3 regions of the Anoxybacillus ayderensis genome follow, and region 1 is predicted to be linked to each of the others. Evidence: riboswitches for the same ligand, from Rfam matches in the RefSeq annotation. Region 1 holds a riboswitch; each other region holds the start of a gene.
What was found. A riboswitch is a leader RNA that binds a small molecule or an ion and turns the genes downstream of it on or off. The one in region 1 is predicted to bind cobalamin.
Positions count from the first base shown of each region.

Region 2: it holds a riboswitch for cobalamin, as region 1 does, so the genes downstream of both, HNR63_RS06785 (ribonucleoside-diphosphate reductase subunit alpha) here and metE (5-methyltetrahydropteroyltriglutamate--homocysteine S-methyltransferase) in region 1, are expected to answer to the same signal.
Region 3: it holds a riboswitch for cobalamin, as region 1 does, so the genes downstream of both, HNR63_RS10790 (ABC transporter substrate-binding protein) here and metE (5-methyltetrahydropteroyltriglutamate--homocysteine S-methyltransferase) in region 1, are expected to answer to the same signal.

Region 1 covers NZ_JACDUV010000012.1:3,284-13,471, forward strand. The annotation lists gene metE (5-methyltetrahydropteroyltriglutamate--homocysteine S-methyltransferase) at 1-2,058, opposite strand, end outside; cobalamin riboswitch at 2,200-2,389, opposite strand; gene HNR63_RS13215 (amino acid adenylation domain-containing protein) at 2,923-5,982, shown strand; gene HNR63_RS13220 (MFS transporter) at 6,306-7,307, shown strand; partial or broken gene HNR63_RS13225 (RpnC/YadD family protein) at 7,581-8,522, opposite strand; gene HNR63_RS13230 (lmo0954 family membrane protein) at 8,693-9,043, shown strand; gene HNR63_RS13235 (PspA/IM30 family protein) at 9,058-9,678, shown strand; gene liaF (cell wall-active antibiotics response protein LiaF) at 9,752-10,188, shown strand, end outside.
Region 2 covers NZ_JACDUV010000004.1:20,944-31,131, forward strand. The annotation lists gene HNR63_RS06760 (DUF1540 domain-containing protein) at 131-286, opposite strand; gene HNR63_RS06765 (DUF2325 domain-containing protein) at 462-761, shown strand; gene HNR63_RS06770 (diverged REC-like domain-containing protein) at 775-1,221, shown strand; gene HNR63_RS06775 (ribonucleotide-diphosphate reductase subunit beta) at 1,247-2,284, opposite strand; gene HNR63_RS06780 (flavodoxin domain-containing protein) at 2,238-2,729, opposite strand; gene HNR63_RS06785 (ribonucleoside-diphosphate reductase subunit alpha) at 2,741-5,020, opposite strand; cobalamin riboswitch at 5,131-5,331, opposite strand; gene HNR63_RS06790 (cytochrome d ubiquinol oxidase subunit II) at 5,425-6,462, opposite strand; gene HNR63_RS06795 (cytochrome ubiquinol oxidase subunit I) at 6,477-7,829, opposite strand; gene HNR63_RS06800 (metal ABC transporter substrate-binding protein) at 7,901-8,926, opposite strand; gene HNR63_RS06805 (GTP-binding protein) at 9,017-10,188, opposite strand, start outside.
Region 3 covers NZ_JACDUV010000007.1:31,982-42,169, forward strand. The annotation lists gene resB (cytochrome c biogenesis protein ResB) at 1-1,397, shown strand, start outside; gene ccsB (c-type cytochrome biogenesis protein CcsB) at 1,410-2,585, shown strand; gene HNR63_RS10780 (response regulator transcription factor) at 2,824-3,540, shown strand; gene HNR63_RS10785 (ATP-binding protein) at 3,537-5,300, shown strand; cobalamin riboswitch at 5,368-5,559, shown strand; gene HNR63_RS10790 (ABC transporter substrate-binding protein) at 5,679-6,635, shown strand; gene HNR63_RS10795 (FecCD family ABC transporter permease) at 6,601-7,647, shown strand; gene HNR63_RS10800 (adenosylcobinamide amidohydrolase) at 7,644-9,095, shown strand; gene cbiB (adenosylcobinamide-phosphate synthase CbiB) at 9,092-10,024, shown strand; gene cobD (threonine-phosphate decarboxylase CobD) at 9,999-10,188, shown strand, end outside.

The DNA.
Region 1 (10,188 bases):
GTCATACACCCCTAAGCCAATTTCCTTTTGATACTCATATGTTTCAAATGATGAAACAAGTTCACCGTGGCTTCGCGACGATTCAATGGAGATGACATCCGCATCAAGCTCATCAATAATATGCATCATATGTTCAAACTGGGAATAGCACATATGTGTATGAATTTGCGTTTCCTCTTTCACCGATGAGGTAGCGAGGCGAAACGCCATAACGGCATCTTTCCAATATGATGCATGTTTCTCTTTTTTGAGCGGCAATCCTTCCCGTAACGCTGGCTCATCGACTTGAATGATGCGTATGCCTTCCTTTTCTAACTGCAATACTTCCTCACGAATGGCGAGGGCGAGTTGCATCAGCACATGTTTTCGTGAAATATCGTCGCGAACGAACGACCAGTTTAAAATGGTTACAGGACCTGTCAGCATTCCTTTGACAGGTTTATTCGTCAGCGACTGAGCATACACGGTTTCTTCTACGGTCATCGGTTGTTGGTAGGCAATATGGCTAAAAATAATAGGTGGACGAACACAACGCGATCCGTATGATTGCACCCAACCGTTTGTCGTGCATGCCATTCCTTGTAATTTTTCGCCGAAAAATTCAACCATATCTGTGCGTTCAAATTCACCGTGAACAAGTACATCAAGTTGTAGCTGCTCTTGAATCTTGATCCATTTTGCAATTTCATTCTTTATAAACGACTTATATTGCTTGTCGTTCCATTCGCCTTTTTTCCACTTCATCCGAGCTTGGCGCACGTCGTTTGTTTGCGGGAAGCTGCCAATCGTCGTTGTCGGCAAAAGTGGAAGCTGCAAATGTGCTTGTTGTGCTTTTTTTCTTTCGTTGTAAGGTGTTCGGCTTAACGGAACGGTAGTGATGTCGTTTGTTTGTTCTTGTTGTTTGCGGAACTTAGTGAAATAAGCGTTTGTTTGTTCATCGTATTTGATTAGCTCGTCGATTGTTGCGTTTCCTTTCATATATTCTGTAAGTATACGTATCTCATCTAATTTCTCATCAGCGAAAGATAAAGTGCTGACAAGTTCCGTTGGCAATGCATGTTCATGTTTTGTCGTGACAGGGACGTGCAGTAAGCTGCAAGACGGTTGAATAATGAGTTGTTCCGCAACGCCTGCTAAATGATGAAGGAGCGTTGCTTTTTGTGCAAGCGAGCTTTTCCATACATTGCGACCGTCTACAATCCCAGCAACTAATATTTTATCTTTTGGAAATCCGTGTATGTTTATATGTTTTACGTTTTCGCCATCGTCATGCACGAAATCAAGCCCAATGCCTGCGACAGGTAAAGCAACGATTTCACGATAATGCGATACGCTATCAAAATATGTTTGTAAAATAAGGTTTATATTTGGTACATCGCGATGAAAAACTTCATATACATCACGAAATGCATCGACTATGTCATCATCTATATCTTGAACGAGAATCGGTTCATCGATTTGTACGAATGACACGCCCGCTTCGCTTAGTTGTTTGAATAATTCCACATAAACAGGAACTAACTGGGCGAGATGTTTACGCCACTCATTTCGTTCGTATTGTTTAGAAAGCAAAAGAAATGTAATCGGTCCAAGCAATACAGGTTTTGTTTCAATATGGAATGTTTCTTTTATTAGTTTGTATTCTTTTAATAGCCGATTTTCTACTAATCTCGGCTTCGTTTGCCCGATTTCAGGCACGATGTAATGGTAATTTGTATTAAACCATTTCGTCATTTCAAGCGCATGTTGTCCATTTGTACCGCGTGCCATCGCAAAATATTGTTCGAGTGCATTGTCTATTTGTTGAAATCGCTCTGGAATATACCCGAACATAAATGCTGTATCTAACACGTGATCGTATAAAGAAAAATCTCCGATTGGAATAAGGTCGATTCCTTTCTCTACTTGTTTACGAATCGAATCAAGTCGAATGTGTTCCATCGTTTCTATGAATTGCTGTTCGTTGATTTGCCCATTCCAAAAAGATTCTAACGCTTTTTTCCATTCTCTTTTCTCACCAATGCGCGGATACCCTACATTTGAACTACGGATGAACAAGTTAAGCACCTCCAGTCATTTATATCCCAATCAAGCGAAAAAACCCTCTTCCAAACAGAAGGAGGGCATAGCTAGCTCGTATTGAGATACATGAAGTGCCTCAAGATCATATGTCCTCACTCCTCCCTATGACGCGTAGGTCGTAAGTGCATACAACAGGCAGGTCTCCTGACTTAGCTTCATCGCTGTTTATCTCCTTCCCATTTCGCATGAAACAGTGGATTGTGATAAACAGCTCTGCATCACAGTGGCGCGACCGTGTTGGATTTTCACCAAACTTCCCTTTTAAGATTCACAGCATCTGTGAACCACCTGTTGCGTGAACTTATTATGTTGTTGTATAAAATTCAGAATAAACGAACTTTTTGTTTTTTTCAACTGAAATATTTTTTTGTGTGGTTTTTAGAGATATGACGTCGCGGTAAATGGGTATATTTTTCTTTTAAGTTAATATTGATATTTTATTAGTAAATTCATATGAAAAAGTATTGATTTTTTTCTTCTTTTGTTATATTTTTGCATTTATAAAAAATAAATTATTTCATATATATTCTAAAATTTTAAAAAAGAAGTTGTTTTTATTTATTTCCAAAATATGTACTTGGTAAGGGGTGTGTTTTCTACCTCAACAAAAGAAGGATTTGTATTCTTGCTCAATAACAATAATGTTTATATCGAAAAGTGATTGAAACGATGTTCTCCATTCTAGCCGACCAATATCGGACCACAGACATTCGTGCCAACTCTATTTCAAGGTTTGAAGTGGCACTCGATGGAATCTTGTTGGTCTATTCACTTGTTACACCAGCGCTCGACCTAGCACCATGGATAAGAAAAAATAATTATTAGTTAGGAGTGATTTGTTTGGGCAATGTTTTAGCAAAATTCAAAGAGAGAGTTTCACAAATACCTGAAGCTACAGCTATTATATATGAAGGTCAGAAAATGACTTATAAACAATTAGATGAACTATCATCAAAATTGGCAAACTATTTATATAAAAACAATTACAGTGAAAATACCTTTATCCCAATTTATATGCCTCCATGTCCTGAAATGATCGTAAGCATTTTGGGAGTGTTAAAGGTAGGTGCTGCTTATCTACCTATATCTACAGAATATCCAGTTCTTCGCATTAATATGCTATTGGAAGACTCTAATAGCAAAATCATTCTGAAAAATACGAATGATTTGTTAAATGTGAACGTGAAACAAATTCATGTTAGAAATATTATTACTTCAGATTACTCAGACTCATTTGATGAAAAAAAGGGCGAATTCGCTTATTTAATGTATACCTCTGGAAGTACAGGGAAGCCAAAGGGTGTTAAAGTTACGCATTCGAATTTAGAATATATACTAAATAACATGCAGAAATACTATCCGATTTCTAGAAGTGACAAGTATATTTTATCAACCCCATTTACCTTCGATGTTTCGGTTGTTGAAATCTTTGGTTGGATCTACGGTGGGGGAGCTTTAGTAATACCGACACAAGAGAACTCACGTAATTTTAGAAAACTGGCCCATTTAATAGAAGTTCATAAAGTAACGCATATGGCACTTTCGCCTGCGATTTTAAATTTGATGCTAGATAAATTAAATGAGGATGATATTGATAAATTAGATAGAAACTTGAAATATTTAATGGTAGCAGGTGAAGAGTTCAAAGCTTCCCTTGCCCATAAAGCTATTAAGTATTTAAAAAATGTTTGTATTGAAAATCTATATGGTCCAACTGAATGTACAGTATATGCAACGCGTTATAGAATTGATCATGACTTTAATCGTTCAACCGTTCCGATTGGGAAGGAACTTGACGGGGTGCAAATTAAAATTTTAGACTCTAACGGAATTGAGGTGCCGATAGGTGTTCAGGGGGAAATGTACATTTCTGGTAATGGGGTTGCTGAAGGATATTTAAACTTACCTACTATCAATAATGAGAAATTCCTATTTATAGATAGAGAGAAATATTATAAAACAGGGGATTATGCGAAAAGATTAAAAGATGGAAACATAGAGTTTATAGGAAGGAAAGATTATCAGGTTCAAATAAATGGGATTCGAGTAGAGCTGGGGGAGATCGAAGATATTATTTTAAAAGAAATAAAAGAAATAAACATGGTTAAGGTGTTATATGAAAACAATAAACTTTATTGCTTTTATCAAGCGAAAAAAGCAATCGTACCCGACGATATAAAGAAGATTTTGAAAAACTTTTTGCCGTCATATATGATTCCAAACTTTTATAAACAGATAGATGAATTTCCGCTAACGATTAACAGAAAAATAGATACGAAGGCGCTTATGTCTTATCATGATGATGCTGATATGATACACAATGTTATTCAAAATGATGTTAGTGATACGCAGCAGAAAATCTTAAGTATATTTAGAGAAACTTTACATGTAGATAGCATTTCTTTATATGATAGCTTTTTTGATTTAGGCGGAGATTCATTAGATGTCATCTCTGTCATTATAGAGCTAGAGAATTATTACAACATTAACTTAGATGAATCTGTGTTATATAACCACCAGAATGTTAGTGAACTAGCAGGTTATATAGAAAAGAGGTTAGAGCAGGAAAATGAAGTAACTAAGCAGTTTCAAAAGACGGCTGAAGATATTAACATCGATCATATAAAATCGCAAATCTCTAGCTCATACTATAAGAACAATAAATCGATAGGTACAATAGAGAAAGTTTATCCAGTATATTATCATCAAAAGAATTACATTAAAGACAACTTTAATAGTGCGATTGACATCAAAATTGACGTGAAAAAAGATTTTCAATTGGAAAGGGTTATTCAAGCATGTAAGGATATCATTTTATCTAATGAACTATTAAGGTCTGTCATTTCTCTGGAGAGTGAACAAGTTGTATTTAAACAGGTTAAATTAGATATGGATAGCTATGAAATACCGTTATTTGACCTATCTGAATATTCTTATGATAGCGCAACCTTACTCGTTGACGAAATGACGAAGACTATGGCAGAAGTCGTCTTAAAAAGTCCTTTGGATGAGCTACTATATACCGTTGCGATCTTTGAATTGCAACAAAAGTACATTGTAGTGTTTGTGTTATCCCACAACATTGCAGATTTATCTAACAAACACATTTTGATTAAACAATTTATGGATTTATTAAACGGTCATAAATTAGGAAATAGATTAGAATATAAAGATTTCATAGATTTCATGGAGAGCAAAAACAAATTAGCGTACATCAGTAATTGTGATTACACAAAAAAACTTTTAAAAGTCAATGACAATAGAGTGAAAGTACAAAGCAGTGACGATTTGTTATTATTGAAGTTTCATTTTGATAACAAACTTAGAACAACATTCGACATAATAGATAAAATGAATTATATAAGTACTCAGATTCTATCTAGGGTTATTGGACAAAAAGAGTTCATCTATCAAACAATCGTTAACATAAGGAAATATAAAGATTTAGACTTCAGTAACTGTATTGGTGATTATCATACTTCGATGGTTCTTCTGGGAAAACCAGAGGAAACATTTGAGGAATTTAAAGATAGAATGGAAGAAGTTTATTCCATGTATAGAGATGGATTCAACCCAATTTATCTGTTTGCAAAAGGTTTTCCAAATATGAGCGAAACTCACAAAGATTTATACCGTCTCTACGGTGTCAATCCTATTGCTAAGACAAACTACTTAGGAACAATTAAAAATGAACAATTAAATGTTATGTTTGATTCATTAGAAGAGACGAGAAAAAACTTAAGTACTTTAAGAGATAATCCGTTTTTTATAACTTCTTTTTCAACAAAAGACTATATCTATATCGCGTTTTTAAACAAACCAGCTAACTTAGATGAAAAAATATATAAAGACCTTGATGTATGCGAAGAACGCATCTTTACTAGTACTTTAGATAAGTAATGAAGGAAAAATAATTTAACTTTGCCTGTTTAAAGAATGGTTGTCTCATCCTCAAAAACAGGCAGAGCTCATAACATTCTAGTAAAAATCCAGTCCTTTTTATTTACTTGCAATTGGGAAGTTTAACTTTATTTTTTCGACTGCCAGAAGGAAGCTAAAAGATTGTTTTCGTCACGCCTTTGTGTAACAAAGCATCGAACAACCGACCGTTTCCTAGACAAATACATTTGTCTAGGAGCGATGTTGTTCGGTCACTCAGCAGTCGAAAAATAGAGATTTCTCGTGTAAAAGCCGTAAACAAATCATCTATTATGGGGGATAGTATGTTTAGTAGAAATGAACTTCTCGTTTTTTTTGGTAACTCCATCTCTCAGCTAGGGAATGTGATCTTCACAATGGCTTTGAATTGGTGGATCGTAGTTATGACTGGTAGTGCAAAAATTTTAGGCATGATAACCGCTATTAGTCTAATTCCATCTGTACTCATCAATCTTTTTGGTGGAGTGATTTCAGATCGGTTTAATAAAAGGAATATTCTCATATTAATGGATGTTATAGCTGGGACAATGTGTATACTATTAGGTTTTTTTGCAGATGATAGCAGCTTAAACATTCCGTTAGTTATAGCAGTTAATATTGCATTGAGTATTTCCTTTTCATTGTTTTCGCCTACAATGAGAGCAATTATTCCTGAGATAATTGATGAGAATCGGATTAAAAAAATTAACTCCTATCTCACTACATCTTCAGAAATAATTAAAGTTTCAGGACCGATAGTAGGTGCATGGCTACTTTCTTTAGATTTTATTGGTATAAGTATGATATTTGTAATTAATGGTGTTTCTTTTTTAATATCTGCCTTGATGGAATTTTTTATTAAATACAGTTATGCTCAGTCTAGTAAAGCAAAGTCATACTTTGAAGACTTTATTGATGGGTTTAAGTATGTAAAAAGAGATCCATTATTGATAAGATTACTTATAGCGGTATCCTTGGTAAACTTTTTTATAGCGGGTTATAACATCATTTTACCTGTACTAGTTAATTCTTTATACAAAGATAGTACTGTGTACAGTTTAGCACTATCATCGGAAGCATTAGGAGGAATTATAGGTGCTTTCTTTTTAAGTTTTTCGAAAGGGAAATCTCAGTTAGTTCATATTTCTAGGGAGTTAATTCTATGTGGTAGTGTTTTTCTTTTATTGGTGTTCTCTAATAATCTTTATGTGTTATATGGAGTAATCTTTTTCTTCGGTTTTTTCTTAACAAGGTTTAATGTCCTTTTTTCACTTATATACAAACTAATATTGATAAAACGCTATTAGGAAGGGTATTTTCCTTTATATTCACTATTGCTATAGTTTTTATGCCGATAGGGAATACGGTTTTCGGTTTTTTAGGTGATTATTTTTATGAAGGACTACTACCTATAATAGGAATAGGTATAGTTTTGAGCGTTATCTTACTATTTTTTAATAAAAGTGCTTTAAAACATAACCATAAATACAAAGGACAGATAGAGTCTTAAGTGTTTTAACATATTGGTATAACGGAGACCTAATTTTGAAATTATGCAAAAAAAAAAGAGCCGCTTTGTTTTATTGCGGCTCTTTGTTATGAAGCGATGCTTCCATTTCTTTTGCTAAGTCAGCAACTTCTGCAATCGAAAGACCTGTCCGTTTTGCTATTTCGTGAATAGGTAAAACATCTAAAAGATTTTTAGCGATGTCGATGGCCTTTTTCTTTTCTGTTTCTTGCAAGGTTTGTTTCATTCTCTCCTCTATTTCTTCCATTGCAGCTTTTACAGCTAGTTCTTTTTCTTGTTCTAATTCTTCGACAAGCAAGCGTAGGACTTTGTTCATTTTCATCTACTCCTTTACTTTTTTTGCATAGTGCTCGTCAATCAATTTGTCGGTAGCTGTTAAAACGCCAGCGATGATGTGCAGTTGTGTCGGCTCATCTGTGATTTCTTTTGCGAGTCCAATCGTTTTTTCAATCATCGTTTGTCGATCGTAGCGGCTCTGCATGAGTGGGACGAGAATGAGCTTCATCGTTTCTTCGGCAGTTAACGGTTCATTGTTGCGAATTTTTTCTTCAATTGCATGAAAAATCGCATCGCCGTTGAATTCACAAAGTAATACTGCCTTTGAGGAAATGAATACATCGCCTGCATGTAGTTGCTCCTCAACACGTGTGACATCACTCGTGTAAATAACAACAATACGAATCGGTCGAATTTGTTTCTCTGTTTTATAATATGTGTCTAATAGTCGGTAAGCATAATCGAGGTACTTTAGATGGTTAGCGATAAATCGATTGTTGCTTTCATATTCGAGTAGAAGAATGGAGTCGTCTTCAAGAAGAAATAGCGTATCCGATCGCTTCGTGCTCGCTTGGACAGCTGGAAACTCATTTGGTAACAATGCTTTAATTTTAGGGAGTCCGTGGAGTCCGTATACATCGAGTGCTTGATTTTTGTACAACTCACTTAATGATTTGAACAAAATGTCTTTCGCTTGATACGATATGCCTCGTGCCATGCTTATACACACTCTTGTTTTATTACTATTATACCTCCTTCGCATAAGAATTGAAACGACTTTCATCATTATAAAAATACGCCTTGAGTCGTAGTTGAAAATATAGCTATGGGACATGATGAAGAAAGATAAGAATCGGTAAGATGAAAGCAAGGAAGGAGGCGAAAGGGATGTTAAAAAAAATCGGGTTATTGCTTGCAGGTGGAATTGCGGTGCTCGTGCTTATGTTTCACCTCGGTCCGCTCGTTGGGTTAGCGATCAGCTTGGCGATTTTGTACTATGCGACCAAAAAGTTTTTCAAAGCCGATTCGACGTTCGGCAAAATCGTTTGGGCGCTGATTGGATTGGCTGCGCTGATGGTGAGCGTCTCGAATGTACCAGCGCTTATTGCCATTGTAGCAGCGTATGTGCTTTATGTCGTGTATAAAAAATGGAACGAACCGAAAGAAGTAGTGCAAGTCGTTGACGATCCGTTCATTCATTTTGAAAAGCAATGGGCAGAACTACAAAAACATTATTGAAGGAGCGAAGAACAATGGGTTTACTTTCTCGCATGAAAACGATGATTTCGGCAGATATTCATGAATGGTTGGACGAAAAAGAAAAGAAAAATCCGATTGCGGTGCTAAATGAATACTTACGCCAATGCGAACAAGAAGTAGAAAAAGTACGGAAGCTGCTGGAACGGCAATACTTGCTGAAAGAGCAGTTTACACGCGAATATCGCGAAGCTATACAGCTTGCGGAAAAAAGGAAGAAACAGGCAGATATTTCCTCAAAAGCTGGTGAGTCAGAGTTGTTTACGTTTGCGTCTCATGAGCAAATGCAGTACGAAGAGCGAGCGACGCGATTAAAGCAATTGCTTGAGCAAACAAACGAACAGCTATTGGAACTAGAGAAAAAATACGAACAAATGAAACATCAACTAAAAGATATGCATATGCGCCGCATGGAGCTGATGGGGCGGGAAAATATCGCACGGGCGCATTACCGTATGAATCGTGTACTAGAAGATAAAAGCCCAGCGCTCTCTACGTTTGCGGATACGGAATCGTATTTAGAGCGCCTCGAGCAACGAGTGCAATCAGATTATTATCGCCATACGATTGACGCACGCATTGCGGAATTAGAAAAGCGGTTGCAGCAAGAGCAATAAACATATATGCTAAAGGCGTACGTTGTTGCGCCTTTTTCGTTTTATTGATTTATCGCAGAAAGGGGGAAGCCCCGTGAATCAACAAAAAACGACCGACTATGTGAGTTGGATAGTGCTTCTTGCACTCATTATTTTGGCGCTGGAAATTTCGTTTTTTCATCCAGGCATTGTTTTCTCTGTTCTTTTTTCGGCAGGATTGATTTATATCGGGAGAAAAAAATGGCATCGGAAACTTGGCAAAATCGTCTTCTGGCTTGGGTGCCTCGGTCTTTTTGTGCATGTGTTCACGATGATCACGGTTAGGTTTTTACTTGTCGCACTATTGTTGTATGCGATTACCCAATTTGCTCAATCGAAGCGACATCCTTCCGTTATCTGTCCGGAGATGAAAACAAACCATGCAGAAACAGAACTCGTTTTTCGTCAGCCGCTTTTTCAAAACATGTTGTTCGGTCGGCAAAAAACGCCCGAGCATGCGTATGAATGGAGCGATGTGAACATTCAAACAGG
Region 2 (10,188 bases), on a different contig from region 1:
CTCAATACGTGAAGAAGAGATGAGAGAAATGTTGCAAAACTGTGGCGATAATTTTAAAAAAATGTGTCTATCCACGATTATTAACATGAAAAAAGAGAAAACCTCTTGCTCATCGCAAGAGGTCGTGCTGTTATTCGGTCGGTTGGAACGTTTTACAGTCTGTTTCTGTGGAGCTTGTTGCCGTTGCGCCGGCGTGACTTACGACGTAGATTGCGTCTGCACTACATCGATTGCCTTGTGACCAAAACTGGCAGTTTTGCACTTCACAAAGTACATCTTTTGCCATCATACTCCCCTCCTTTCTTTATACTGATGTTAGTGTAGACAAAACGTTGACAAGACATAACATGAAAAAATGAGCAAAAATAGCGAGAATTTTTATCAACAAATGTTGACATAGATAATCATTCTCAATTAGAATGAAATTGTGCAATATAAGACAAAAAGTTGGAGGGAGTTATATGTCATCGTTATTAGTTGTTGGTGCGGATCATTTAGGAAACATTACAGATAAATTAAAAAGCTCAGGATTTAAGGAAATTATTCATTTAGATGGTCGAAAAGTGAATATGGTGAAACGACAAATACCGGAGCACGTCGATATCGTATTTGTTATGACTGATTATATTAACCATAATTTAGCGAAAGTCATTAAACAAAAAGCAAAAGATCAGCATAAACCCATTTACTTTGTCAAACGTTCATGGAGTTCCATTCAATCTGTTATTGAGCAAATGGGGGAGCTAAAACGAGTGAACTAAGGAGGAGAGGACATTGTGGCAATCGTTTTTAAATGAAGTATTAGCTTACCATTACAGCATATCTCCACCTCATCGTTCATCGCTTACGTTGCTAAAAGGAATTGAACGGGCAACATCATCGTTTCCGATCGCTTCTTGTGACTCTCCCGTGACATACTATAAAATGATTGCAAAAATGACGGATTACTTGCTTCGCTTTGTTGCCAATGATCGGTCATTTGTTCACATATTAGACGAGCACGATGTGTTAATTACTGCATCATGTACGTCTGACACATGCGTTGTCCCATCATGTATGAACGTTTTTGTTGTTGACCGCATTCCTTCATTGCGTGCTATACAACAATTTGAAAATAAATTCGGCCAAACACCGAAAACGGTTCGAATATATCATGTGATGAAAAATCGCTTATCTTATGTTACGCTGACAAGTGACACATATTGTACACGCCTGTTGTAAAAAACCGGGTCAATCACCCGGTTTTTTACAATTCGTCAAACCCATTAATATCGGTTGTTTTCGTGTATGAACGTGGACGAGCTTCGAAAAAGTCAGTTTTGCCTAAGTTCACATTTTCATCGCTAAAGACGCGAATCCAAGGCATAGCGTTTTCATCCGCATCGTAACGGTCTTCTAAGCCAAGCATGCGCAGCCGTTTGTTTCCGAGATATTCGATATATTTCTCCATTTCAATTACATCAATGCCATCAATGTCGCGCAACACAAAGCGCGACCATTCTGTTTCATAACGAATCGCTTCATCGATGTAATCATATATCCACGCTGAAAACGATCCGTCTTCGTCCAAATGAGGATTTTCCCATAATACAGCGCGTACGAGTTGGGAAATGAAGTAGCTATGGCATAGTTCGTCTTTATTAATATAGCTAATCATCGTTGATGTTTTCAGCATTTTTTGATTTCGCGCTAAGTTGTAAAAAAAGGCGAACCCGGAATAAAAATTAATTCCTTCTAAGACGAGCGAAGCGACAAGGGCACGGCAAAACGTTTCAACAGTTGGTCGTTCACGAAACGCTTCGTATACGCGAATGACGTGTTCGTTTCGCTTATAAATGTGCGGATTCGTGCGCGCCATTTCAAAGGCACGGTTTTGCTCGGATAGTTTCTCAATAGACGCAAGCACATACGAGTACGACTGATTATGGACGACTTCTTGTTGTTCGATAATCGAAAAAATCGCTTTGACGCTCGGATCGGTAATGTATTCTTTCATCGCTCCGATAAAGTTCGGTTGCACAGAGTCTAAAATCGAAAGCAACCCGATAATGTGTAAAAATGCATCGCGTTCCCGCTCACTTAAATGATGCCATTGTTTAATATCATCAGACATGTTAATTTCAAACGGGGTCCAAAAGTTGCCGAGCAACATTTTGTATATATCATAAAAATGGCTATATTTAATATCGTTCCAGTTTAAAATGCCGCTTGCTTTTCCGTTAATAATGCTTGTTGCTTTATTTGGATGCGACGGCTCGAGCAATTTTACTTTCGTCAATAACAAAACGTTCAACCTCCTTGAGTAGTTGGTGGACGAAAACAGCCGGCAAATGTTGTTGATGGCCGCGTGGGGATTGTTCAATTTTTAACGTGCCGAGCACCGTCGTCACTTTTCGTAAATGGTACGCCATTTCATCGACAGCGCGGCAATAGTATGGCCACATTTGATCTCCTGTACCAAACAGCGCAACAGGAGGCAAAGAAAGGTTTCGATCTTTAATAAGAAAACGAAGTATCGTTCTCATTTCATCCGGAAGTTGTCCATTTCCCCACGTATATGAACCGAATAAAACAAGTTGTGCTTCATGAATGAGCGATTCGATCGCAAACATATGTTCAACATTGATCGTTTTCACTGCATGTCCGGATGAGCAAAAAGCTTCTTCTATTAACAGCGCGACTTCTTTTGTGTTCCCTGTTTTCGATGTGTAACAAATAAGGACGTTCATTTTTTATCCCCCTACGATGAACAAACGTCGCATTCTTCAATCGTTACTGCGGTACTACGAACGTAATACGTCGATTTTAACCGCTCTTTCCATGCGGTGAGATGCAAGTCAAGCAAGTCTTTCGCTTTGATCGTGTTATATACATATAGATTAAAACTTAACGATTGATCGACATGTTTTTGTCTTGCTGCATTTTGACGAATGCTCATCTTTTGATCCACTTCATAGGCGTTATCGTAAAACCAAAACGTTTTTGCGTTTAAATCAGGGACGGTCACAGGAATTTTGTAATTTTTCTTTTCTTCAAAATATAAACGGTTAAACACAGGATCGCATGATGCCGTTCCGTTTGCTAAAACGGATGTTGAAGCGTTTGGCGCAGGCGCCATTAAATAGCCATTACGCATACCATATTGCATGACTTGCTTCTTCAATCCATCCCAGTCTAACTCATCATGGGAGGAATATCCACGAAGATCAAAGTATTTTCCTGTGTGCCAATCCGAGCCTTCAAATGCCGGATATGCTCCTTTTTCTTTCGCAAGCTCCATGCTCGCTTTGATCGTGAGGTAAGCAATTTTCTCGAACAACCGATCAGCCAGTCGTACACTTTCTTCGCTGTTCCATTTGATCCCTTTTAACGCTAATAAATGATGCCAAGAAAATGCTCCTAAGCCGATGGCGCGATATTTTTTATTTGTGATGACCGCTTGCAACACTTCAATTCGTTTTTCGTTTAAGTCGATAACGTTATCGAGCATGCGCACTTGAATCGGGATTAGCCGTTCTAACACATCATCTTGTACGGCGCGTGCTAAATGGATGCTCGATAAGTTGCAAACGACAAAGTCGCCCGGTTTTTTATGAACGATAATCTCTCCATCTTCTGTATATTCTTTTGTGACGATCGTTGGGCTCGTGTTTTGCATAATTTCTGTACATAAATTGCTAGAATAAATCATGCCTGCGTGTTTATTCGGGTTCATGCGATTCGCTTCATCACGATAGAACATATAAGGCGTGCCCGTTTCTAACTGAGACTTTAATATTCGTTTCATAATTTCGATAGCAGGAACACGCTCTTTACTTAACGCTCGATGATTCACACACTCCTCATATTTTTCACGGAACGAACCAGCTCCGCGTTCTTCATCATAAAAGTCTTCCAATCCTAATGGGTTTCCATTTTTATCTTTCCATCCCATTACTTTTTTCACTTCATGTGGGTCAAATAAATACCAATCGCCACGCTTTTCGACTTGTTCCATAAATAAGTCAGGAATGCATACGCCATAAAATAAATCATGAGCTTTTGTTCGTTCGTCTCCGTTGTTTAGCTTCGCGTCTAAAAACGAGAAAATGTCTTTATGCCAAACGTCTAAATATACCGCGATGCTTCCTTGTCGCGTACCGAGTTGGTCAACCGATACAGCGGTATTGTTTAATTGGCGCATCCAAGGAATGACGCCAGAGGAGACGCCTTTAAATCCTTTAATATCGGAATTGCGCGCACGAATTTTTCCTAAATATACGCCAATTCCTCCACCGCCTTTTGATAGACGAGCGACATCCGTATTCGACTCATAAATGCCAATTAAACTATCGTCTACTGTATCAATAAAACAACTCGATAATTGACCATATGACTTCCCAGCGTTTGCGTAAGTTGGCGTAGCGACGGTCATATATTGATTAGATAACGCCCAATACGCTTCTTTCGCTAGTGCCATTCGTTTTGTCGGATGTTCATATGCCATTAATGTTAAAGCAATCGTTAAAAAGCGCTCTTGGGGCAGTTCGTAAATCTCGCCGCTATACCCTTTCGCTAAATAGCGATCAACGAGCGTTTTTAATCCGATGTATGTAAATAGCTCGTCCTTTTTCGCGTCGATCCATGTGCTCGCTTCTTGCAGTTCTTTTTTCGTATATCGTTCTAATAAAAAAGAGTCGTAAATGCCGAGATCAACAAGCATTGTTTGCAATTCATAAAAGTAGCGATATGTGTCGGATACATCATAGCCACGATTTTTAGCTGCTTCGTCGTATAGCTGTTGCAAATAAAGACGAGCTGCAACAAACGTCCAATCCGGCTGTTCTACTGTGATTTCATCAAGCGCATTTAAAATGAGTTTATTCATCATATCGTTGTATCGCTGCGTATGGGCAAGTGCCCGGACAGTACGTTCGATGTATCGCTCGCTCGCTAAGTGCGGAAAGTCTTTGAAAATAGGAAACAATAATGTGCGGATCGTTTCTTCATTTACTTCTGTTTGTTGTTTTATGTACACCATATAACATCCCTTCCCCTAAAAAATAAAAACATCCGCTCTCGTTGAGCGGATGAAACGATGGAAAAAGGCATGCTTTCACCATCGTTTCATCTTCTCAATCCCCGAAGAATATGAAACGATACAAGGAAGGCAGGTCTCCTGACTCGCGCTTCTTCCTACTTTGGATTCCTTCCCATATATGCGCCTGAAAAGCTGACATATACAGTGGTGTTGTTTCCATTTCGTCTGCGCACACAGTTGCGGGGACAGCTCTGGATTCGCACCAGATTCCCTATTAAGTCCGTTCGGACACCTTCACTTGCCGGTTTCAATATATAGTTGTTGTTTTGTTTATTCATCACAATATGTTGTATAAAAAGGTTTACGTTTAAAACTATAACGAAAAATTTCAACATTTGCAATCATTATTTTTCATCATTTGCTAAATAGCGCCGGTCTTTCATAAACAGCCGCCAAAAATAAATGAAACCTGGAAATAAAATTGCAAAGCCGACGATGTACGTCACAAAAAGAGCACGAAACGTATTCGGATGCGTAAATCCGGATTCGATTGTCACATTCGGATAAATCATATACGGTAAATGAGCTTTTCCGTATGCGTAACTTGCACAAAAATATTGCAAGACGATGGCTACAACCGCAAGGCGTGGCATTCCACGTCCGTTTTTCTTTTTCCATGATGGAAGAAAAAGCGCCCCACCAGCTAAGAGAAATAACATGACAGAAGCGGCAAGCCACGGCCAACGTGCAATCATTCCGTCATATAGCCAACGCGCTTCATTTCGCATCGTGACCATAATGAGAATAGAGGAGAGCAAAGCGAACGGACCGATGATGAGCGCATCGCGGCGATAAATCGTATACGCTTCGATTTCATTTGCTTCGTTTGAGTAGTCTGCTAATAAAAGCGACGAAAGAAAGAGTGTACTTGTAATCGCAAAGGCGATAAACGCATATTCATGTGGGCTTGTAAATAGGCGATCGAGCCGAAGACGATTGACATCATTCATTGTTTCAACAAAAGACCCGTGTGTAATTGGTAACACGCTAATTAAAAACGCTGGAATAAGCAAACCGCTTATGCCAGAAATGTAAACGAGCACTTTTTCATATTTAGGAGCAACGTGTGAAAAGACGAGGAACGCACTACGTACAGTAAGCAAAAGTAAAATAATGCTTCCCGGGATAAGTAAAATGGTTCCAAGCATAAACGTTGCTCCAGGAAAAAAGCTGACGAGCGCCACGACGATGGCAACGATAAAGACGTTCGTCACTTCCCATGTCGGCGACAAATATCGGTTTGCGATTTTCGTTGCTTTCGTTTGTGGACGATTGATATATACCATTGACCAAAACCCTGCTCCAAAGTCCATTGTCGCCATGACCGCGTAAATAAAAATAAATCCCCATAAAATTGAAATGGCAATTAATTCATCTGTCATCATCTTGCTCCTTTCTACATGTGCGTAGATAAGTGTTGTTCAATCGGATGGCGGCGGAAATACGAGCGCAAGACGAGCACGACCGCGATGAGTAAAAATACGTAAATGGACGTAAACAGAAGAAAAAGCGTTCCTAAATTTGTTGATTGTGTTACAGCTTCTGCCGTTGTCATCATGCGATAAATGACCCAAGGCTGTCTCCCTGTGCAAGCAAAAATCCAGCCAAATTCAATGCCGAGAAGAGCGAGCGGTCCAGCAGTAACAACTGTCCACATAAACCAGTTCGGAAATATGTGTTGTTTTCTTATGCGATGCCAAACGAATCCGACAATCGAAAGAAGGAGAAGAAACATGCCAATTCCGACCATTGCATTAAAAAGTGTATGGACAAACAACGGTGGCCACCATTCTTCTGGAAAATCATTTAACCCGACAACGACGGTATCGAAACGATTGCCTGCTAAAAAGCTAAGCAACCATGGAATTTCAATTCCCCATTTGACTGTTTGTGTTTCACGGTCCGTAAAACCGCCGATGACGAGCGGGGCGTGCGACTGTGTTTCAAACAATCCTTCAGCAGCAGCTAATTTTTCTGGTTGATATTCATGAAGAAGTTGAGCCGATTCGTGCCCGTTTATGGCTGTTAGTAAAGAAAATACGCCGCCAACTGTTAAACCGAGCATGAGCGCTTTTTTATAAAAAAGTTGGATGCGTTCATGGTGTCTATTTTTCAACATGTGATATGCTGCGATTGAAGCGATCGTAAACGCACCTGTCATATACGCTGACAAAACGACGTGTGTTGCTGTGACGGCAAAGCTTGGATTAAAAAATGCTTCCCACGGATTAACGTCAACAATTTGCCCATTTTCGATACGAAAGCCTGTCGGTGTTCCTTCAAAAGCGTGAACGTTCGTAATTAAAATGGCAGAAGCGGCTGCTCCGATGGCAACAAGCGTCAAGCTGATGATGCGCATCGTTGGAGAAATGCGGTCAGCTGCGTATACGTAAATAGATAAAAATAACGCTTCGACGAAAAACGCATAAATCTCGATTTGAAACGGCAGCGCCATCACTTTACCGACCACTTCCATAAAGCCTGGCCATAAAAGTGAAAGTTGTACTCCTGCGATAGTACCAGACGGAATCGCTACGCCAAGCAAAATAGCGAGCGCTTTTGTCCAACGATTTGCCATAAGGGCATAGTCATTGTCTTTCGTTTTTTGATATAGTAGCTCGGCAAATAAAATCATAAGCGGAATACCGACCCCAAGCGTCGCAAAAATAATATGAAACGCCATCGTTGTGCCAAATAACGTTCTTGCTGTTAATACGTGATCCATACCGAAATGTTCATCCCTTTCCATACATTGTCGTTTCCTAGTTTGATTTGAAAAGGGAAAAAATATGCAAAAAAATAAGCGACCGTAACGATCGCTTATTGTAATGCTTTTTTTAATGCCGATATATTGTCATTCATGATCGCAAAGTAATCTTTGTTGTTTGCGATATCATCGTTTGTGCGCGCCTCTAAGTTGTGAAGAATGAGTACATCCGCTCCAATTTCATTTTTTACGACTTCAGCAATTTTTGATGTAACATTTTGTTCAAAAAAGATATACTGTATGTCGTGCTCTTTTGCTTTTTTAATGATAGAAGTAAGCTGTTTTTGTGACGGCTCATTTGTCGGTGATAGTCCAGTCACGCTTATTTGTTTTAAGCCGTATCGTTTCTCCCAATAGCCGTATGCGGCATGAGCAACAAGAATATTTTTTCTTTTCGCCTCTTTCATCAATTGTTGAAATTGTTGATCGAGTTGTTCAAGCTGCTGTTTTAACGAAGTGAAGTTTTGTTCAAAATCGTCTTTCGCTTCAGGTTTAAGTTCTGTTAACGTTTGTTTAATCGTTTCGGCCATTTGAATGGAATAAATCGGATCTAACCAGACGTGCGGATCGATATCTCCGTGAACATGTTCATCTTCATGGGCATGTTCATCTTCATGGGCATGTTCATCTTCATGGGCATGTTCATCTTCATGGGCATGTTCATCTTCATGGGCATGTTCGTCTTCATGATTGTGATTGGATGGAAGCAATTGTATGTTTTCCGTTGCTTGTACGAACTTCACACGCTCATTTTCTAGCGTTTTGCTCATACGATCGACAAATCCTTCCATTCCTTGACTGATGTAAATGAGAGCGTGCGCATCAGCAATTTGTTGCATCGTTTTTGCTGTTGGCTCATATGTGTGTGCATCGACGCCAGGAGGGTATACACTTTCGACACGAACGTGCTCGCCACCAATTTTTTCGGTAAAGTCTTGAAGTGGGTACACCGTTGTATAAATGATAAGTTGATCGTCTGTTTCTTTGCTAGTTGATGGAGTTGCATTGTCCTTTTGATTGCAACCAAATAATGTGAGTGTGCTTGCAAGTATAATAGTTAACATTGCACGTAATTTCATGTTTTTTTCCTCCTCTCGAAAAAGAAGGATGTTTATGAAAACATCCTTTTTCTCCTAGCTTATTATATCGTAATCGTTACGATTTGAAAACTATGATGCACTTGTAAATGGTGGAAGCGGATCAACAAAAGTAGACCAATCTTGTTTCATTTCTTCGTCTGTTAATAAACATGCATCAAGAGAAGAAGAAACCGTTTGTTCATCCATATCAATGCCGATCAATACGAGCTCTGTCATGCGATCGCCGTACGTATCGTCCCATTTTGCACGCAACTCTGGTTCTTCTTGCAAAATTTGTTCCCGTTCATGTGGAGGATATGTTGCAATCCATTCCCCAGCCCCTTGAATCATAATGGACGGTCCAGCTTGTGAAAGAAGTCCGCACATATTGTTGCGGGAAGCGAGCCAGAAAAAGCCTTTGGCGCGAACGATTTCAACTGGCCATTGTTCGAGCCAATGCATAAGCCGTTCGGGATGAAACGGGCGACGGCGGCGATATACGAAAGAAGAAATGCCGTATTCCTCTGTTTCTGGTGTATGCTCTTCATTTAGTTCTTTGATCCATCCAGCTGATTGACTCGCTTTTTCGAAGTCAAATAAACGAGTGTTTAAAATGTCACGAAGCGCCACTTTTCCGTATGTTGTTCGAATGATTTTTGCTTCTGGGTTTAATTTACGAAGGAGCGCTTCTAATTCGTCTGCATCTTCTTCAGAAATGCAGTCGATTTTATTTAAAATAAGCACGTTTGCAAATTCAATTTGATCAATTAGTAAATCGACAACTTCACGCGTATCTGTTTCGTCGACCGCCTGTTTGCGATCTAATAACGTTTCACCGGAGGCAAAATCATGCCAAAAACGATTGGCATCGACGACGGTAACCATCGTATCTAATCGACATGTTGACGTTAAATCAATGCCAAACTCCTCATCGATGTACGTAAACGTTTGAGCGACAGGAATCGGTTCGCTAATACCGGATGATTCGATGACGATGTAATCAATGTCTCCAGCGTTAACAAGTTTTTCGACTTCTTTCATTAAATCTTCTCGTAACGTACAGCAAATACAGCCGTTTTGAATTTGCACAAGCTTTTCTTCTGTACGTGAAAACCCGCCTTGTTTAATGAGCTCAGCGTCGATATTCACCTCGCTCATGTCGTTGACGATAACAGCAATTTTTAACCCTTCACGATTGTTTAAAATATGATTAAGCAACGTTGTTTTTCCAGAACCTAAATATCCGCTTAATACGGTTACAG
Region 3 (10,188 bases), on a different contig from region 1:
TTGCTTCCGCGATCGGTACGATTTATCCGCAACAAATGTACATTCCGCCAACCGTATCACCAGCGGAATATTATGAGCAGCAGTACGGTTTGCTTGGAAAATGGTACTATGCGCTTGGCTTTCATGACTTGTATAGTTCTTGGTGGTACATGTTGCTTATTGCACTCATTGGCGTATCGCTTGTCATTTGTAGTTTAGACCGTGTTGTACCGCTATATCGTGCGTTAAACAATCAACGAGTGACGCGCAACGAGCAATTTTTACAAAGACAACGTCTATTTAGTCGCGCGAAAGTAAAACATGATGAAACGGCATTTCGAAACGTCGTCGACAAGCTAACAAAGCGTGGCTATCGCGTTCGAGAAGAAAACGGAAATATTTTAGCTGAAAAAGGGCGATTTTCTCGTTGGGGACCGTATGTGAATCATATTGGGCTTATCATTTTTTTAATCGGTGCGATGCTTCGTTTCGTTCCGGGCATGTATGTCGACGAAAGCATGTGGATTCGTGAAGGAGAAATAAAAGAAATTCCGGGAACGAACGGAAAATATTTTTTAGAAAATAAAAAGTTTATTTTTGAAGTCTATGAGAAAGAAAAAGAGAAAGAAGCGTTTCAAGCAGCGATTGATCGCGTCGGTAGCGGAATGATGGCGAAAAACTATCAAACCGACGTCGTATTATACGAACGTATTGGTCCAGTCGTTGCGGGCGAAGAGCCGAAATTAAAAAAAATAAAAAGTTTTTCAATTCGGGTTAATGAACCGTTAAAACACGATTATTACGCATTATACCAAGTTGATTTTAAGCTAGATGAGTTAAAAAGTATGTCGTTTCATTTCACCGATAAGGAAACGAACAAATCGTTTGGCACAATTACAGTTGATTTAATTCAACCAGAAAAAGAATATGACCTTGGTAACGGATATAAAGTACAACTATTAAGCTATTTTCCAGATTTTTATTTTGATGAAAACGGCAATCCGAATACGCGCTCGAAAGTACCGAACAATCCAGCGTTCGTATTTAAAATGTTTGCACCAGATCGTCCGAAAGGCGAAGTGAGCTTCACGGCCATTCGTCAAACAATTGAGCCGCTTGGTAATAACAAATATAAGATGGCATTTGCGAATATTGAAACACGAAACGTATCGGCATTAACAGTGCGTCGTGATTTTACACTTTGGATTTTAGGCGTTGGTGGCGCGATTTTTATGATCGGCCTTATTCAAGGAATGTATTGGAACCATCGTCGCGTATGGATTCGACGGATGAACGACGAAGTACTCGTTGCCGCACATACGAATAAAAACTGGTTTGGACTGAAAAAAGAGCTTGAAGGTATATTTAACGATACGCCGTTTGTCATGCCAATCGATCAAGCGGACAAGCGGTCATAAGGGGGGAACATCGTGGTTCAGCTAAGTAGCACGTTACTATACGTGGCTTTTGTTCTTTATTTAGTTGCAACGCTTTTCTTTGGTGGCGCGATTCGAGTCAAAAAGAAAGAAGGGGTAGACCGTTGGGCAACGATTGGGATTTTTGTGACGATCGTTGGATTTATTGCTCAACTCGGTTATTTTATTACGCGCTGGATTGCCGCTGGGCATGCACCTGTCAGCAATTTGTTTGAGTTTACAACATTTTTTGGCATGATGCTTGTCGGAGCGTTTATCGTCATTTATTTTATTTACAAAACGAGCTTGCTCGGCTTATTTACTTTACCGATTGCCATTTTAGTTATCGCTTATGCGAGCATGTTTCCACGGGAAATTTCGCCGCTCATCCCAGCTTTACAAAGCGATTGGTTGCATATTCATGTGACGACAGCAGCGGCTGGAGAAGCGATTTTAGCGATTAGTTTTGCCGCGGGACTCATTTATTTAATTCGCGTTGTCGATCAATCGAAACCGAGTAAGCGAACGTTTTGGCTTGAATTTGTATTATTTTTCTTAATTAGTACGCTTGGTTTTGTCATCGTCACAACATCGTTTCGCGTTGCTGGTTATGAAGCAACGTTTGAGTGGATCGATAAAAATGGCAAGCAAGATGAAATGGTATACCATATGCCTGCGCTTGTTGGTCCGCATGAAGGAGTGCTAAAAACGGAAGAACGCATGAAGCCGCTTGTGGACATGCCAGCGATCATTAACGCGCGGAAATTAAATACGGTCATTTGGTCTTTATTTTCTGGCCTTGCGTTATATGGCTTGCTTCGCCTTCTTTTACGCAAACGTATTGCAGCCGCGTTACAACCGCTTGTAAAAAACGTCAATTTAGATTTAGTTGATGAAATTGGCTATCGTTCCGTAGCGATCGGCTTTCCGGTATTTACGCTCGGTGCGCTTATTTTTGCGATGATTTGGGCACAAATCGCATGGACGCGCTTTTGGGGCTGGGATCCGAAAGAAGTATGGGCGCTCATTACGTGGTTGTTTTATGCTGCCTTTTTACATTTGCGACTATCGAAAGGATGGCATGGTGAACGTTCCGCATGGCTTGCGGTTATTGGTTTTGCGATCATTATGTTTAACTTAGTGGCGGTAAACTTAGTCATTGCTGGCTTACACTCATATGCTGGATCTTAAAAACGCCTTCGCTATGAAGGCGTTTTTTTAAAGATAAGAAAGTATAAAATTTTGAGTTGATGTCTAGCTCCAAGCGCCATCGGCTCGAGTCGCTCCGCCCCACACTGCGGCGGCGACAGCCTCCTCGGTGGGGCTTGTGCGCTCTTCGCCGATAGGCGGGCGCTTTGCGCTTTTCTTTATGAGAAGTAGAAAAAAGTTTGGCGGTTTTGTACAATAGAAAAAGAGGAGGTATGACATCATGGAGAAGGAAATTAAAATTTTAGTTGTGGATGATGAAGAACGGATTCGCCGCTTGCTTCGCATGTATTTAGAACGTGAACAATATGTCATTGATGAGGCGGAAAACGGCGAAGAAGCGCTAGCGTTAGCACTTGAAAATGATTATGATTTAATTTTGCTTGATCTCATGTTACCAGGAAAAGATGGGATTGAAGTATGTAAACAGTTGCGTGAGAAAAAAGCAACGCCTGTCATTATGTTGACAGCAAAAGGAGAGGAAGCGAACCGCGTGCAAGGGTTTGAAGCAGGAACAGACGATTATATTGTAAAACCGTTCAGCCCGCGTGAAGTCGTGCTTCGTGTGAAAGCGTTGCTTCGACGCACAGCCAACGCTTCCTACGTACCGACGGATACGACAGCACGGGATGTGCTTGTTTTCCCACATTTAACAATTGATCATGATGCACATCGTGTGACCGCGGACGGACATGAAGTCAGTTTAACTCCGAAAGAATATGAGTTGCTTCACTTTTTAGCGAAATCGCCAGATAAAGTGTTTGACCGTGAACAGTTGCTAAAAGAAGTATGGCATTACGAATTTTTCGGTGACTTGCGCACAGTGGATACACACGTCAAGCGATTGCGTGAAAAACTAAACAAAGTGTCGCCAGCTGCGGCGAAAATGATCGTCACCGTTTGGGGTGTCGGGTATAAATTTGAGGTCGTGAATGAATGATGGCGTTATGGCGTAGTGTAGTCGGCAAACTATGGCTGACGATTTTGTTGCTTGTTGCTTTCGTCCTTTTTATTTTAACCGTCTTATTGCTCGGTTTTTTTGAAAAATATTATTTAGAAAAAACAAGTGATCAGCTTACCCAACAAGCGACAAAAGTGGCTCGGGTCGTCGCTGAACATGACGAGCCGTTTGCGCGCTCCATTGCGTGGACGATGGTGGATGATGTATCAAAGTTAATGATCATTATCGATGATCGTCATTATTGGTATTCACCAAATGAAAAACTGCCGGATTTGCCACTATCGTTCATTCAGCAAGATCAACAGTTAGGGCGCGTATTTAATGGCGAAAAAGTAGTGAAACGGACGCTTATGCCAAATCAAACGATGCGAAACGACGAATATAATGAACTATTTATTGTCGGCGTTCCGCTTCATACATCGGATGGAAATGGCGCGGTATTTGTATACCAGTCGTTAAAAGCGGTCGAAGAAACGACAAGACAGACGACAAAATTTATTTTTCTTGCGGCGTTTATCGCCATTGTGTTAACGACCGTGTTCGCCTTTTTCTTATCTACACGCATTACAGCTCCGCTTCGAAAAATGAGGCAAGTAGCATTCGAAATTGCGCGTGGAAAATTTGATTCAAAAGTGCCGATCGTCACTCATGATGAAATTGGGGAACTGGCGATGGCTTTTAATCAAATGGGACGGCAGTTGCAGTTTCATATTAATGCGTTAAATCAAGAAAAGGAGCAGTTAGCAAGCATTTTAAGTAGCATGGCCGATGGTGTCATTACATTCAATCGAAACGGTGAAGTGCTCATTACAAATCCACCAGCTGACCGATTTTTACAAGCGTGGTATTACGAGCAAGGGCAAAGCGATAATTTATTGCCACTTCCTCCCGAAGTGAATGAATTGTTTACGAAAGCGGTAGTGGAGGAAAAAGAACAAGCGATAGAAATGGCTTTACAAGGTCGCAATTGGGTCATTGTTATGACGCCGTTATACAACGGCAAGGTCATTCGGGGAGCCGTTGCGGTGCTTCGCGATATGACGGAGGAACGACGGCTTGATAAGTTGCGCAAAGATTTTATCGCAAACGTCTCGCATGAGTTGCGCACGCCGATTGCGATGTTGCAAGGGTATAGTGAAGCGATCGTCGATGATATTGCCGCGACAGATGAAGAGAAAAAAGAATTGGCAAAGGTGATTTATGACGAATCGTTGCGCATGGGTCGTCTTGTGAACGATTTGCTTGATTTAGCGCGCATGGAAGCAGGTCATTTAACGCTCCATGAAGAACAAGTGCCGCTTAGACCGTATATCGAGCGCATCATTCATAAGTTTCAAGCGTTAGCGAAAGAAAAAGGAGTTCGTTTGCTTGTTGAAATGAACGATGAGCTCATCGTTTCGTTCGATCCCGACCGCATTGAACAAGTGTTGACGAATTTAATTGATAATGCGCTTCGTCATACAGATAACGGTGGCGAAGTACGTGTTATTGTCGATGCGGGGGAAGAAGTCGTGCGCATCTCTGTGCAAGATTCTGGCTCAGGCATCGCAGAAGAAGATTTGCCTTTTGTGTTTGAGCGTTTTTATAAAGCGGATAAAGCGCGCACGCGCGGTCGCTCAGGTACAGGTTTAGGTCTTGCGATTGCGAAAAACATCGTTGAAGCGCATAAAGGAACGATTGCTGTCCATAGCAAACTAGGAGAAGGAACGACGTTTACGTTTACATTGCCATTGAAATAGAAATTTTTTATTGTCATCAGCGATATTTTTCGCTATGATAGAAACGTAGAAATTGTTCGACAATTACATACATTCGTTGCAAAAAGGTGTCGAACGGGCAACCTAGTAGACTTAATAGGGAATCTGGTGCAAGTCCAGAACTGTCCCCGCAACTGTAAATGCTGACGAAATGAAAATCGCCACTGTACAATTTGTACGGGAAGGCTTCAAAGTAGGATGACGCATAAGTCAGTAGACCTGCCTTTTTGCACCGTCATTCGCGTCTTCGGGGAGTGAGACGGCGAAACGACAAGGGGAAGTTGTTGTCTTTTGTTGTTTCCAGCTCATTCCATTTGGAATGAGCTTTTTTATTTGATATACATAAAAGGGGGAAAAACGATGAAGAAATGGAAACAATATGTGTGGCTTCTTGCGCTCGTATTGACGCTCGGATTAGCAGCGTGCAGCAATAACGCGGAGCCAGCAAAAGAAACGAAGCAAGAGGCGAAAACAGAGGAGGCTGCATTTCCGGTTACGGTAAAAGATGCGGTTGGCGATGTCACAATTGAAAAAGAACCGACAAAAATTGTTTCGCTCATTCCGAGCAATACAGAAATTGCATACGCGTTAGGGCTTGGTGACAAAATTGTCGGTGTAAGCGATTTTGATAACTATCCAGAAGATGTGAAAAACAAAGAAAAAATTGGTGGTATGGAGTTTAATGTTGAAAAAATTATTTCACTTCAACCAGACGTTGTGCTTGCGCATGCATCAAGCGCTCACAATTCTGAGGAAGGATTAAAGCAATTAAAAGATGCGGGCATTACAGTTATTGTAGTGCCAAACGCCACATCGTTCAACGATGTATATGCGTCGATTGAACTGATCGGGAAAGCGACAGGGAAAGAGAAAGAGGCAGCCGATGTTGTGCAACAAATGAAGCAAAAAATTGATGCCATTGCTGAAAAAGCAAAAGAAGTAAAAGAAGAAGCAACCGTTTGGGTGGAAGTTTCTCCTGCACCTGAAATTTATACCGCTGGAAAAGGAACATTTATGGATGAAATGTTAACGATCATTCATGCAAAAAATGCAGCAGGCGATCAAGAAGGATGGCCGATGTTTACAGAAGAAGATGCAGTGGCGCTAAATCCAGATGTCATTATTACAACATACGGTTATTACACACCGAACGCTGTCGAGCAAGTGCTCGCTCGCCCAGCTTGGAAAGATGTCCCTGCAATTAAAAATAAACGAGTATACGATGTCAATTCTGATTTAGTTTCTCGTCCGGGACCACGTTTAGCTGAAGGGGTCGAAGAAATTGCCAAAGTCGTTTATCCAGACATTTTTAAATAATTACATGAGCGCATTGCTTATTGCAACGTTTGCTTTGTTGTTAGGGGTATCGATTGGATCACAATCGATTCCCTTTTCTTCTATATGGGAGACGCTATTACATCAGTTGTTTCATACGCCGACAAATGTTCCTGCCACCGTTTCGCAAATTATTGTTGCGATTCGTTTACCGAGAGTCATACTCGCCTTTCTGATCGGGGCATCTTTAGCACTTGCAGGGGTAGCGTTTCAAGGACTTTTGAAAAACGTTCTGGCCGATCCGTATACCATCGGGGTGTCGTCTGGGGCAGCCGTTGGCGCCGTGCTTGTCTTTTTCTTTCAGCTTCAGTTTTCGATTCTCGGACGTTTTACGCTCCCGATCGTCAGCATTATATTTGCGCTCGTGACATTATTGTTTGTTTTATTATTTGCACGGCTTGCGGAACGAAATATGGCGATGGAGACGATTGTTTTAATCGGCATTATCATGAATGCGTTTTTCGGTTCGCTCATTTCGCTTATGGTCGCTTTTAGCGGCGAAGAGTTGCGTCAAGTTATTAGCTGGCTCATGGGGAGCGTCGCGATGCGCGGCTGGTCGTACGTGTCTTTATTTGTTCCGTTTTTTATCATCGGTTCTCTCGGTTTATTTGCACATATTCGCGAGTTAAACGCCTTTTCATTCGGTGAGCGGGTCGCTGCCAATATTGGCGTACATTTGTTACAAAAAAAGCTAGCGATTTTACTTAGCGCTTCCTTGCTTACAGGAGCGGCGGTAGCTGTATCAGGAACGATCGGATTCGTCGGGCTCGTTATTCCCCATATGACTCGTCTCATTTGCGGGGCGAACCATCGAAAATTGTTGCCGCTCTCCTTTTTATACGGCGGAACGTTTTTAGTATTAGCGGATGTCGTCGCGCGAACGATCGTTTCACCGCGAGAGTTGCCGATCGGGGTCATTACCGCCCTCATCGGCGCCCCTTTATTTGCGATATTGTTGTTTAAAAGTTTAAGACGGAAGACGGGATCAACATGATTGATGTAAAGGATGTTTCGTATCGATATGGTGAAAAACAAGTATTACGACATGTTTCATTTACAGTATATGAAGGAGAGTTTTTCGGTATTTTAGGTCCAAACGGATCAGGAAAAACGACGTTAATAAAACTGTTAAGCCGCGAACTTGCTTTACAGCAAGGGGACATTTTTGTTTGTGGTCAACATATTGAAACATATAAGCCGAAACAATATGCAAAATTGATCGCTACGTTGCCGCAACATACAGATGTTTCGTTTGGATATACAGTGAAAGAAATGGTTGAGCTCGGTCGCTATCCTTATCAATCAACTCTTTTTCCGAAATGGACAAAGGAAGATGAGCAAGTCGTTAGCGACTCACTCCATGCGGTGACATTGTCGCATAAACAACATGCTTTATTAGAGCAGTTAAGCGGTGGAGAACGTCAGCGTGCCGCGCTTGCTCGAGCGCTGGCACAACAACCGCATGTATTGCTCCTAGATGAACCGACAAACCATATGGATGTGGCACAACAATTTAAATTGCTTAATTTATTAAAGCAATCGCAGCTGACGATCGTTGCTATTTTTCACGATATAAACATTGCATCGCTCTATTGTGATCGCCTTCTTTTTTTGCGAGATGGAGAAGCTGTTGCATGCGGTACACCGAAAGAGTTGTTAAATGAATCGATGATTGCATCCATATTTGAAACAAACATGAAACGATATGAGCATCCGGTGTTGCCAAAACCGCTTGTGACGTTCGTTCCGTTTTTAGAGCAGCCTATGAATGATGTGCTATGGCATGTCAAGCAAAATGAAACGATGATCGTCATTGAAACAGCGAAACCGTTTAAAGTGCTTTCCTCTGCGCTCGTTGGCGGTGGAACGCGCTGGGCAACAATGTTTGTCAATCGGCATGTTCCGCTTGATTATCGTTGTGATGATGCAAAGCAAGAAATGATTCAATTTTTGCGACAACACGGTTTTGATGAGCAGTGGACCGTTGGGATGATGACTGCTGTTTGTGTAAATGATGTCGCGTTTGCGTCTGTTCATGAAGATGTTCGCCTTTTCGTTGCCGTAACGGCAGGGGTTGGAAATGCGGTTGATAGTGCACAGGCGTGGCGTCGTACAGATGTAGTCGCTTCTCCGGGCACGATTAATACGTTTATTTTTATTGATGCACACTTATCAGAAGCTGCGTTTGTGCAAGCGTTAATGACCGCAACAGAAGCAAAAGCAAAGGCGCTGTACGATAAACAAGTCATCGATCCCCAAACCCACACCATTGCGACAGGAACATCGACAGATTCGACGGTCATCGCTGCGTCTCAACAAGGAACGTATTATGAATACGCTGGAACGATCACATCGATCGGCAAACAAATCGCTCGTCTTGTATATGAAGCGACGCAAACAGCAATTGATCGCTACCGAAAGCGAAAGGGTGACAGTCGATGACGCACATATGGGCGGTGTGGCTTGCGCTTTTGCTCGATCGCATATTTGCTGATCCTCGTCGGTTTCATCCTGTTTGTTGGATTGGGCAACTGATTGCGTTCATGGATCGTCGTTTGAACAAAGGAAGATGGAGAAAAGGAAAAGGAATATTCACGCTGTTTGTCGTTTGTACGGTGACGTTGATCATAAGTTACGGACTGATTGTTAGCGCCTACCGACTTTCATTTATATTCGGCATATTCATTGAAGCAATGATCATTTTTACTTCGATTGCGCCAACCAGTTTAGCGAACGCAGCGTACGATGTCCTCGATCCGTTAGAAAGAGGGGATATTGATGAAGCCCGAAAAAAGGTGGGAATGATTGTCGGGCGTGATACAAAAACGTTACAACAAGAAGGGATCGTACGTGCATGTGTGGAAACAGTAGCCGAAAATACGAGTGACGGAGTAACCGCCCCTCTTTTTTATGCTTTTATTGGCGGGGGAGCGTTAGCGATGTTGTATCGCGCTGTAAATACGTGCGATTCGATGCTCGGCTATAAAAACGAGCGATATGCTCAATTTGGTTGGGCATCGGCTCGATTTGATGATGTACTTAATTACATTCCTGCTAGACTAACAGCGTTCGTTATGCTGTTTGTTCATCGTGCAAATAAACGAGCATGGAAACTATTATTTCGCGATGCCCGCAATCACCCAAGTCCAAATAGCGGATGGTGCGAAGCGGCGATGGCTGCGTTGTTACATGTTCAACTCGGAGGAGTAAACACATATTACGGTGTCGTATCCGTCCGACCAACGATTGGAGATGCGTCTGTTCCGCTTGCTGCTCGGCACATTAAACGAGCGGTGGCAATCATGATACGCACGACCGTTGCTTTTACGATAGGAGGGAGTTTGCTTGCGCTTGCCTGCACATGGGGCTAATCCACATCGTTTATATGAAGCGATGCAAATAAATATGCCGAGCTCATATATTGATTTTAGCGTCAATGTCAATCCAATGCAGTACGAATATATACTAACAGAACAACAGTGGTTACGTTGGATGAGCGAATATCCAGAGGAGCGAAGTGAATCGCTTCAAACGA